Regions from separate parts of the Paenibacillus sp. OAS669 genome, predicted to be linked through region 1. Evidence: predicted binding sites of a transcription regulator. Region 1 holds the regulator's gene; each other region holds the start of a gene.
The links. The regulator Rex, encoded in region 1, represses fermentation and respiration genes when NADH is low (regulators of the CRP and FNR family bind a similar motif). The targets are predictions, from matches to a motif close to TTGTGAAATATTTCACAA.
Positions count from the first base shown of each region.

Region 1 (3,138 bases):
GTATCCCATCCATCCCATGAGGTATCGGTTGAGCCGGGTGATGCGGTCATCCATCGACATCGAGCGTGTTCGATCCGTTAGTTCCCTTATCTTCTCCTTGAATCGGGAGATCGTTTTGGGAGCAAGCCGGATCGTCACCTGTCTGTTTGATAAGAAGCTAAAGCCGAGGAACTTCCGATTCCATGGCCGATCCACTGCACTCTTGTCACGATTCACTTTCAATTTCAGCTTTCCTTCCACAAATCCAATAACCGATTCTATGACACGTTCTCCGGCCCGTCTGCTGGCGACGAAGATGTTACAATCGTCCGCATAGCGGACAAACTTGTGCCCCCGTTTGGTTAGTTCTTTATCTAGGTCATCCAGCAGGATGTTTGCTAATAATGGACTTAAAGGGCCGCCCTGCGGTGTTCCCTCCTCCGTTTTCTGGCAAACTCCACCTTCCATTACTCCGGCGTTCAGGTAGGCACGGATTAGTCTCAGGATTCGCTTATCCGCCACTTTCCTTGCCACTCTTGCCATGAGAATGTCATGATTTACCCGGTCAAAGAATTTCTCCAAATCCATATCCACGATCCACCGAAGACCGTTTTGTATGTATTGCTGGGCTTGCTTTACCGCGTCATGCGCTCTCTTTCCCGGTCTAAAGCCGTAGCTGTACCATGAAAAGTGAGCGTCAAAGATCGAGTTCATGACCTGCAGAAGTGCTTGTTGAAGGAGTCTATCCATTACGGTCGGGATACCAAGTAGCCGTACTCCGCCTCCGGGTTTGGGGATTTCCACCCGTTTGACAGGCATAGGTTTGTAGGTTCCCGCGAGAAGTTCGGCTTTCACCGTCTCCCAGTGCGTCTTCAGGTAAGCTTGTAGCTCCGTTACCGTTACTCCGTCCACCCCGGGTGCTCCTCCATTTTGGACCACTCGCTTGTAGGCGAGCAAAAGGTTTTCCCTTTCGAGCATCCGCTCCAACAAGTCGTTACGGACTTCGCGAGAGGAAGGGACGATTTGTGCCGACGAAGAACTCGGCGCTCCGGCATACCCTGACGGCTTCACCGCTTCTCTTTGCCGCAAGCTCTCTTGCGAGATATTCTGCTGTCGTTGCTCTTCATGCGAACGCATCGGTTTCCTCTCTCCTTTCGGTTCGGCCCTTCCGGTTTCCGACGTCCCGTACTTCCGTACTATGGCCTCTGCTGACTCCTGCGGATTCAGCGCGGCCTTACAGCCGCGGTTACGAAGTAACTTCGCGTGTTCCGCAGGTCTCCCCAGATAAGAACGTCATCTTTCCGCCCGCGCTCGCCCAAGTTTACGGCTGTAGCCTTTGGCAGCTTTGGATTTTGTCATGGTATGGTGACTCATCCGACTGCAACCGCCTCAAATTGGATTCGTGTACCTCAAGCCGTGCGTTTGCCTCCAGCTTCCTTCAGATTCCGCCTCACGGCGGACACCCTTGCTCTTGGCTAATGGTAGGCGCTTGCCAGCCCCCATTCCGGACTTTCACCGTAGAGATGACGCCCATGCTGGGCGTACATAGCAAAAAAGCCTACAGATTTGTAGGCTTCTTTATATTATCGGCAGCGTCGCGTTTATTCAATCCAAATAATAGGCTAAGCTTTGCAGCTCGGTTGTAAAATCCGCATGATGAACCCGAATTTCATTGGGTACCTTGATGATCATTGGCGCAAAATTCAGTATCGCTTCTACCCCGGCCTCAACGAACTGATTAGCCACATTTTGCGCTTCCGCCGCAGGTACGGTAATGATCCCGATACGAACATGAAGCGATTGGATCGTTTCCTTCAGCTCGTTCATCGGCTTGACCTTCAGATTGTTGATGGATTCGCCTACTTTAGTCTCGGAAGCGTCGAACACAGCGACAATTTTCATATTGTCCTTTAAATAAGCATTGTAATTGCACAACGCCCGGCCCAAGTTCCCCGCTCCGACCAAAGCAACCGGAATCACCTTATCCAGCTTTAAAATTTGACGTATTTTTTCGATCAAATAAGCGACATCGTAGCCGATTCCTTTTTTGCCGAACTCGCCGAAATAAGCTAAATCCTTGCGGATTTGCGCAGGATTCAAGTCAAGCTTCTGACCCAAATCCTGCGAGGATACCGTATGGACACTCTTCTTGCTCAATTCATTAAGAAACCGTAAATAAATAGGCAGTCTTCTTACCACTGCTTCGGATATTTTTAATGTTTTCATGCACCGTTTTCCCCCATCCACTGCTTAATTCTTGATACCAATTGTTTGGTTGGCATGTGTTCGATTTTGGGGCCGGGCAGCGAGTACAAAAAGTACTTCCCATAAGTCGTATCAATGACGCGAGTGTCATAAATGATAACAATGCCTTTGTCCTTGGCCGTCCGCACCAATCTTCCGAAGCCTTGCTTGAATCGGATCACCGCCTGCGGAACCGACAGCTTCATGAAAGCATTCTGATTCAGCTTTTTTAAATTTTCCGTTTTGGCTTCCACCAAGGGATGGTTAGGCGGCTGGAACGGCAGCCGGACGATAGCCAGACACGTAAGAGCATCTCCAGGTATATCTACTCCTTCCCAGAAGCTGCTCGTTCCCAACAAGACGCTTGCGGGATTATTCTGGAATAATCGCGTCAATTTGCTGCGATTACTGCTGTCGACACCCTGTCCCAATACTTGAATCCCGAACGGGCTCAGAACGTCCTTTAAAGCCGCGTGAGCAAGCTTCAGCATTCTATTGGACGTAAATAATACGAGCATCCTTCCCTTGGTCTCGAGAGCTACTTCAGCCAGAGATTGGGTCAAATGATCGACAAATTGCTTCTCCCCAGAATTTCCCCGAATACTAGGGAAATCTCTCGGTATCGCTACCAGCGCCTGCTGGCGGTAATTGAACGGAGACGGGAGCTGTACCGTCTTCAGCTTGCCGTCGGTGTCTTTGATATCCAGTCCCAGCTGCTCGGCGGTATAATCGAAGGATTTGCCCACAGACAGAGTGGCTGACGTCATAATGACGCTATCCTTTACGTCGAAAAATTGCTGCTGCAGCATCGGGCTGACATCGATCGGTACGCATACCAGCTGCAGCGATTTGCTCTTATTGAATTGCCCCGCTTCCAGCCAATAAACATAATTGTCATCAGGCATCGTCATGAAG
Region 1 is NZ_JADBDR010000015.1:6,597-9,734, forward strand. Features, by position in the region: gene ltrA (group II intron reverse transcriptase/maturase) at 1-1,116, opposite strand, end outside; gene GGC63_RS26200 (redox-sensing transcriptional repressor Rex) at 1,585-2,205, opposite strand; gene dinG (ATP-dependent DNA helicase DinG) at 2,202-3,138, opposite strand, start outside.

Region 2 (3,138 bases), on a different contig from region 1:
ACTGTGGATTCTCCCTTGTGAATGTTAATGGTACTTGGAAATAAAATTGCTTGGACAGTTGGAATTGCAGCAACAGCCCCAGTGGCCAAAGATAGGAGGACACCCGAAGCAAAACCAATTATAATTTTTTTCAATAAGGCTCATCCTTTCGAGAATAATTTAGTGATGATTGTTTGAATAATTCTTAAACGTAAATACACATTATGATGTTTCATCACCTATAAATAACAATAATGGGTAATTGGCCCATTTTAACATTTAATAAAACAACATTATTTTTGTTAAATTGCATTTCCTAAATTATGCATCAAGTCTACATTTTATATTGCGTGCGGTATACCAAGATCGTAGAGAACTCCTTACTTGCAAAAATGAAATTGGCCAACTGACAGGGGAAAATAAATATTGTTATAAACAAATGGTTACTGAACTAGAACGATCGGGATAGAAGGATAAACAATAAATAAAAAATTGAAATGAAGAGCTTGTTTTGGAATAATGGAGCTAAGGGGGACTACCGATGAACGGAGATAAGAAGGAAAAGATTTACTACGAACGTGGCACAAGTGAACTGCGTGAGCAAAGCTTGCGCGCACAAAAGCTTGTGAAGGCCTTCAATAACTGCGATCCTGAGGATGGGCAAGAGAAGGAACGATTGATTCGGGAGCTGTTCGGCACTGTCGGTGAAGGTGTAAGCATCGAGCACAATTTCCACTGCGATTTGGGTTATAACATTCATGTTGGCCGTAATTTCTATGCTGGGTACAACTGTACCATACTGGATATGGCGGAGGTCCGCATCGGCGACGACTGCATGATCGCACCTAATGTCGGGATCTACACAGCGGGTCATTCGATTGAACCAAAGGACCGGAATAAAAGCGGATATGGGATGCCGATTACGATTGGCGACAATGTCTGGATTGGCGGACACAGCGCCATTTTACCCGGAGTAGTCATTGGTGACAATTCCATTGTGGCGGCCGGCTCGGTAGTGACGAAGGATGTACCGGCAAATACGATTGTGGCGGGTAATCCAGCCAAATTATTGAGGCACATCCAAGAGGAACAGAATTGATTGTAGCTGCATGCGGTTGCCGGTATGGATCGGCAGCCCCATTATGCTAATGTGCAGTTGTCTTCTTTTCACACAGTAATATAAAAAACCGCCCTACATTGTGATTGTTTTCACATATAATTCACTTACATTCCGTTAAACTTGGAGCTATATAAGACATTATAAGGCTTAAGCCAAACGGAGGGGTACCTATGAGACAGCAGGACAATATGAGCAAGAACTTTACGACGATCGGGCATCCGCTGTACGAATTTAACGAAGCGGTTCAGCGCTTGAGAGAAGAGCACGCCATGTTCGAGGAAGGCTTAAGCGAACTCTGCGCTGCAGCCAAGAAGATAGGCGGGGAGGAACAAGTGGCCGATTGGACCGGCACGCTCCGTGAATTGAGGGCAAAGGCTGAAGCGTTTCAGCAAGAGCTGGAGGCCCACTGCCAATGGGAGGAGAAGAAGATGTTTCCGATGATTGCCTGGTATTTCGGAGAGGAGCTGGATCAATTTCCGCTGATGGAGCAGGAGCATGAGTTGGCTGAACAATGCATCAAAGCCTTCTTCAAAGCCGTAGACAGAGTCCATCATGCCGTGCCCCGTCCGGAGGCACAGGATATAGCGGCTTATTTGCTGCAGGCCAGCTCGATATTAAAGCATCATTTTCGCAAGGAAGAGGAGATCATCGAGGCGCTGGAAGACCGTTCGAACAGGTTCGGCTATTAGGCGGCTGGGAGGGATTTCTATGGGCTTCGCCCAACCGGATCAAATCGCGCTGCGCACTGTGCAGGCCGGCGTGAAGAAAGCGAATCTTCCTCTGTCTGCCCAGCTTCCGCTCGGGTTCGCCGCCGGCGCATTCATCTCACTTGGTTTTCTTCTTGCGATCCGCGTAAGCGCGGGCCTGCCTCCCGAATAGGAGGGCTTCCGGAGCTTTCTCGGGGCCGCCGTTTTTCCGTTAGGCCTGATATTGTGTCTGGTAGCCGGCGGGGAGCTGCTGACAGGCAACATGATGGCCTTGCCCTTCGCCTGCATGGCGGGAAAAGCTTCTTTCCGACGAGTGGCTGCCAACTGGCTGGTTATAACGCTGAGTAACTTCGCCGGTGCGATCTTCGTTGCCTATGTGTTTGGCCACCTCGCCGGGATGATGGAGCATGGGCCGTATTTGGCCTACATGACTGGATTAACGCATGCGAAGCTGGAGGAGCCCTTCCTGACCGCGATGATCTCGGGGATCGGCTGCAATTGGCTTGTCTCCCTGGCTGTCTGGATCGCTTACGGCTCGGATGACGGCGCAGGCTTGGTTGCTGGCGTCTGGTTTCCGGTCATGGCGTTTGTAGCGCTTGGCTTCCAGCATGTGGTCGCTAATATGTTTCTCATTCCTGCGGCCATCTTTGCGGGGGAGGCGACCTGGCGGGAGTTTGCGGCTAATTTTGTTCCTGTTTTTATTGGGAATGCGGTAGGAGGCTGCTTGTTTGTGGCAGGAATTTATCATGTGGCATATAAGCGGAAGCTGCAAGAAAAAGGAGAAGGGTAGCCAGCCGATTCCTGACTTGCTCGTTCCTTTGACAGGCACCTGCAAGGCAAATCGCTTCATTCGGAAGAACGTAATTCTGCAGATAAAAAAAGTAGTATATGTGATTTTTTTCACATACAAACCACCAACGATTTGGTAAATTATAGCCATGGGGAGGACAAAGAAGCCCGCAACCATAGAAGCGACAAAGCATTAGGCTTCACAGCTTTCCTGGATGAAAAAAACAAAGTAGAAAGGGAGAGAATCGCTATGAAGAGAACCTCCATCGGATTCCATCGATCTCCAGCAGGAAAGGATTTTTTTAAATAAGTTTGTGAAAATAATCACTATCCAGTTCTTCAACTATTTTCATATTAACTCATAGGAGAGGATTATCATGTTGAAATGGGTAAGGGAAAACGTTTATGCGGCCGGTATCTTCCTTATTCTTAGGGTATATCTTGGATGGCAGTGGATGACGGCGGGTTGGCACAAGCTGACCGGAGGGTTTGATGCTACCGGGTTTATGAAGGGGGCCGTCGCGAAGCCGATCGTCGATAAGG
Region 2 is NZ_JADBDR010000008.1:45,427-48,564, forward strand. Features, by position in the region: gene GGC63_RS18430 (hypothetical protein) at 1-134, opposite strand, end outside; gene GGC63_RS18435 (sugar O-acetyltransferase) at 521-1,078, shown strand; gene GGC63_RS18440 (hemerythrin domain-containing protein) at 1,270-1,788, shown strand; gene GGC63_RS35155 (hypothetical protein) at 1,808-1,978, shown strand; partial or broken gene GGC63_RS18445 (formate/nitrite transporter family protein) at 1,994-2,596, shown strand; gene GGC63_RS18450 (DoxX family protein) at 2,973-3,138, shown strand, end outside.
Region 2: the regulator Rex is predicted to act here: its motif matches at 1,177-1,194, upstream of GGC63_RS18440 (hemerythrin domain-containing protein).

Region 3 (3,138 bases), on a different contig from region 1:
CGGTTCTGGAAATGGCAAGCACATTGGATGGAGGGCGTCGTTATCCGCTGCTGTATGAAGGCCAGCTAGGGCTGACTCAAAGGGTTAATGTCGATACCGCACGCCACTCCTATATCGTAGGCAGCCGCGTACCCGGTCCTAACGTGTTCCTGGACGGCACTGCAACAACGCAATTCGCAACGAGCGAGCCGCACCATCGCTGGTCGGTAGGGGGCTTGTTCGATAACATCGATGCGAATATCGCTATTCAAGACCGCGGCTGGCTCGGAAGCGGACACGGATGGGCAGGAGCGAATTGGGTCGCGTGGAATACCAAAGGAGGACTTGCGCTCCAAAATCCGCCAACCGCGCAAAACTACGCCATCGGTTTTACCGGCAAAGTAAATAAGCCTTACCTGCCGAATAAGGACGACCTTCGGCCGCGGGAAGGCGGATATTGGGAAAGTCTCGGTACCAATGTCTATCCGCGCAGCTTGTATTTGCAGCAGCTGGAGGACCGCAGCGGCAGCGAAGCCGTCGGCAATATTCAACCAACCAGCTATGGACAACCGAAGCTTGCCGGCCTGAGCCTGAGCGACGGGGTTCTAAGCCCGTCGTTTGCCCCCGACCAGGCTCATTACGAAGCCAGTGTGACCTACAACGTCTACAAGCTTACAGTCACTTCGGAAGGCGTCGATACGGGAGCGCAGATTAAGGTGAATGGAATCGAGGTCGCGAGCGGCCAGCCGAGCCCCGATATCCAGCTGGGCTATGGCGCCAATACAGTTCAGATTACCGTATATTCTCCGAGTCTTAATACTTCCAGGATGTACACGGTCAATGTAACCCGCGAGCAGCCGCAGCTTCAGTCCGTTGCCTTAAAGCCCAAGTATATGTTTATTAGCTCGGGTGAATCTGAATCTCTAGAGCTGCAAGGGACTTATGAGGACGGCAGCACCAAACCGCTGACAGATGGAATCTCGTTCCAATCATCCAAGCCTTCTGTAGCGCAGGTAAGTGCCAACGGTGTCGTATCGGCAGTCAGCCCCGGGGTAGCGACGGTAACCGCTCAATATGCAGGGCAAAGCGCCGATGCCAAGGTGATCGTATATGGCAAGCCTGTGCAGCTGATTGGGCTTGACCTGGATTCGGAACGGTACAGCTTAAAGGCCGGTGAAACGCATCAGACCGTCGTACAGGCGGTATACTCGGACCGGAGCCAGCGGCAGGTTACCGAAGGGGTTGCTTACCGCTCCTCTAATCCTGATATAGCCAAAGTGGATAAGAACGGCCTGGTTACGGCGATCAAGGCGGGAAAAACGGATATCGTCGTAACTTACGGGGGCGAGCAGGAGAAAGCTAAAGTGACCGTACTCGGCAAGGATGACGGGAAGCCGGTGAAGGTGACACATCTCGAGCTCGATGACCGGGCTTATTCCTTGAAAGTCGGTCAAACGCACGCTACCGTCGTTTATGCTTATTATACGGATCACAGCAAAAAGAAGGTGACGGATGCCGTGACGTATCGTTCGTCGAACCCGGCTGTCGTACAGGTGGATGCGAATGGAGGGGTAAAGGCACTAAAGTCGGGTAAAGCCGATATCATCGTCGAGTATGGCGGAAAACAGGTCAAAGCCAAAATTACGGTAACCGCCGGAGGGCATTGACTAGGTAAATTAGGTCTTGATGGTTGTTAGAGAGTCGATAGGCGGGTTATCTCCTTGCTTACGAAGATGGTTTCCATTGGGAAATGCATAACCTTTCGGAAGCTAATAAAGGGGGTATCCCGCTGTGCCACCGAAGCAGCTTACGCTCCTAAACAAAAGAAGAATGGCGAGTCCGCCATTCTTCTTTTGTTTATTTGGCGTTAGCTTGGGAGCCATTAACAAAAAATGTTCAAATTCTCACCCTTCCCTTGTGATTTTTATCACATGTAGGCTGCCTGCTTCGATCTATACTAGCAACGTACAGAAGGGAGGAATTGATTTTGGATACGTTGGATTTAAGCAGATGGCAGTTCGGAATTACGACGGTGTATCACTTCTTGCTCGTGCCGTTATCAATCGGGCTTGCTTACCTGATTGCGGTGATGCAGACGATGTACGTGGTGAAGAAGGATGATTCGTACAAAATCATGGCCAAATTTTGGGGGAAATTGTTTTTGCTGAATTTTGCCGTAGGGGTCGTTACGGGGATTATGCAGGAATTCCAGTTCGGTATGAACTGGTCGGATTATTCAAGATTTGTCGGGGCTGTTTTTGGAGGGCCGCTCGCGATTGAAGCGCTGGTATCCTTTTTCCTGGAATCGACGTTTCTCGGCATATGGATTTTCGGTTGGGAGCGCCTGCCAAAAAAGGTGCATCTGGCCTCGATTTGGCTGGTAGCCATCGGAACGACTTTATCGGCCCTATGGATATTAAGTGCGAACTCGTTCATGCAGGAGCCGGTCGGATACGCGATTCAGAATGGACGCGCCGAGATGACCAGTATTTTTGCCATCCTGGGGAACAAGCAGCTATGGGTAGAGTTCCCGCATGTCATTTACGGAGCGCTATCGACAGGTGCATTGTTCGTAACGGGGATCAGCGCCTATAAAATCCTGCGCAAGCAGCAGCCGGAGCTGTTCAAAGCATCGTTTACGATCGGGATTACGATCGCGCTGGCGGCAAGCTTCATGACGGCGGTAGCCGGTCACGAGCAGGCGCAGCATTTGATGAAGTCGCAGCCGATGAAAATGGCGGCGTCCGAAGCGCTGTGGAACACGACGGGCGATAGCGCCCCTTGGACGGTCTTTGCCTTGATTGATGTGGAAAAGCAGCAAAACCGCGCGCAATTGGAAATCCCTTATGCGCTAAGCATTCTTTCCTATAACAAGCTGCACGGAAGCGTGCCCGGCATGAATGAGCTTCAATCTGAGTACGAGGCGAAATACGGCCCCGGCAACTATATTCCTCCGGTCAAAACGACGTTCTGGAGCTTCCGCATCATGGTACTGGCCGGAGTCCTTATGATTTTGCTCAGCCTGTTCGGCACCTACGCCGTATGGCGCAATAAGCTGGAACAATTTCCGCGGTATTTGAAATGGATGGTGCCGGCCATCAGCTTGCCCTATATCGCCAATTCGGCGGGGTGGATTATGACGGAGGTCGGCCGGCAGCC
Region 3 is NZ_JADBDR010000020.1:5,239-8,376, reverse strand. Features, by position in the region: gene GGC63_RS30605 (Ig-like domain-containing protein) at 1-1,646, shown strand, start outside; gene GGC63_RS30600 (cytochrome ubiquinol oxidase subunit I) at 1,967-3,138, shown strand, end outside.
Region 3: the regulator Rex is predicted to act here: its motif matches at 1,895-1,912, upstream of GGC63_RS30600 (cytochrome ubiquinol oxidase subunit I).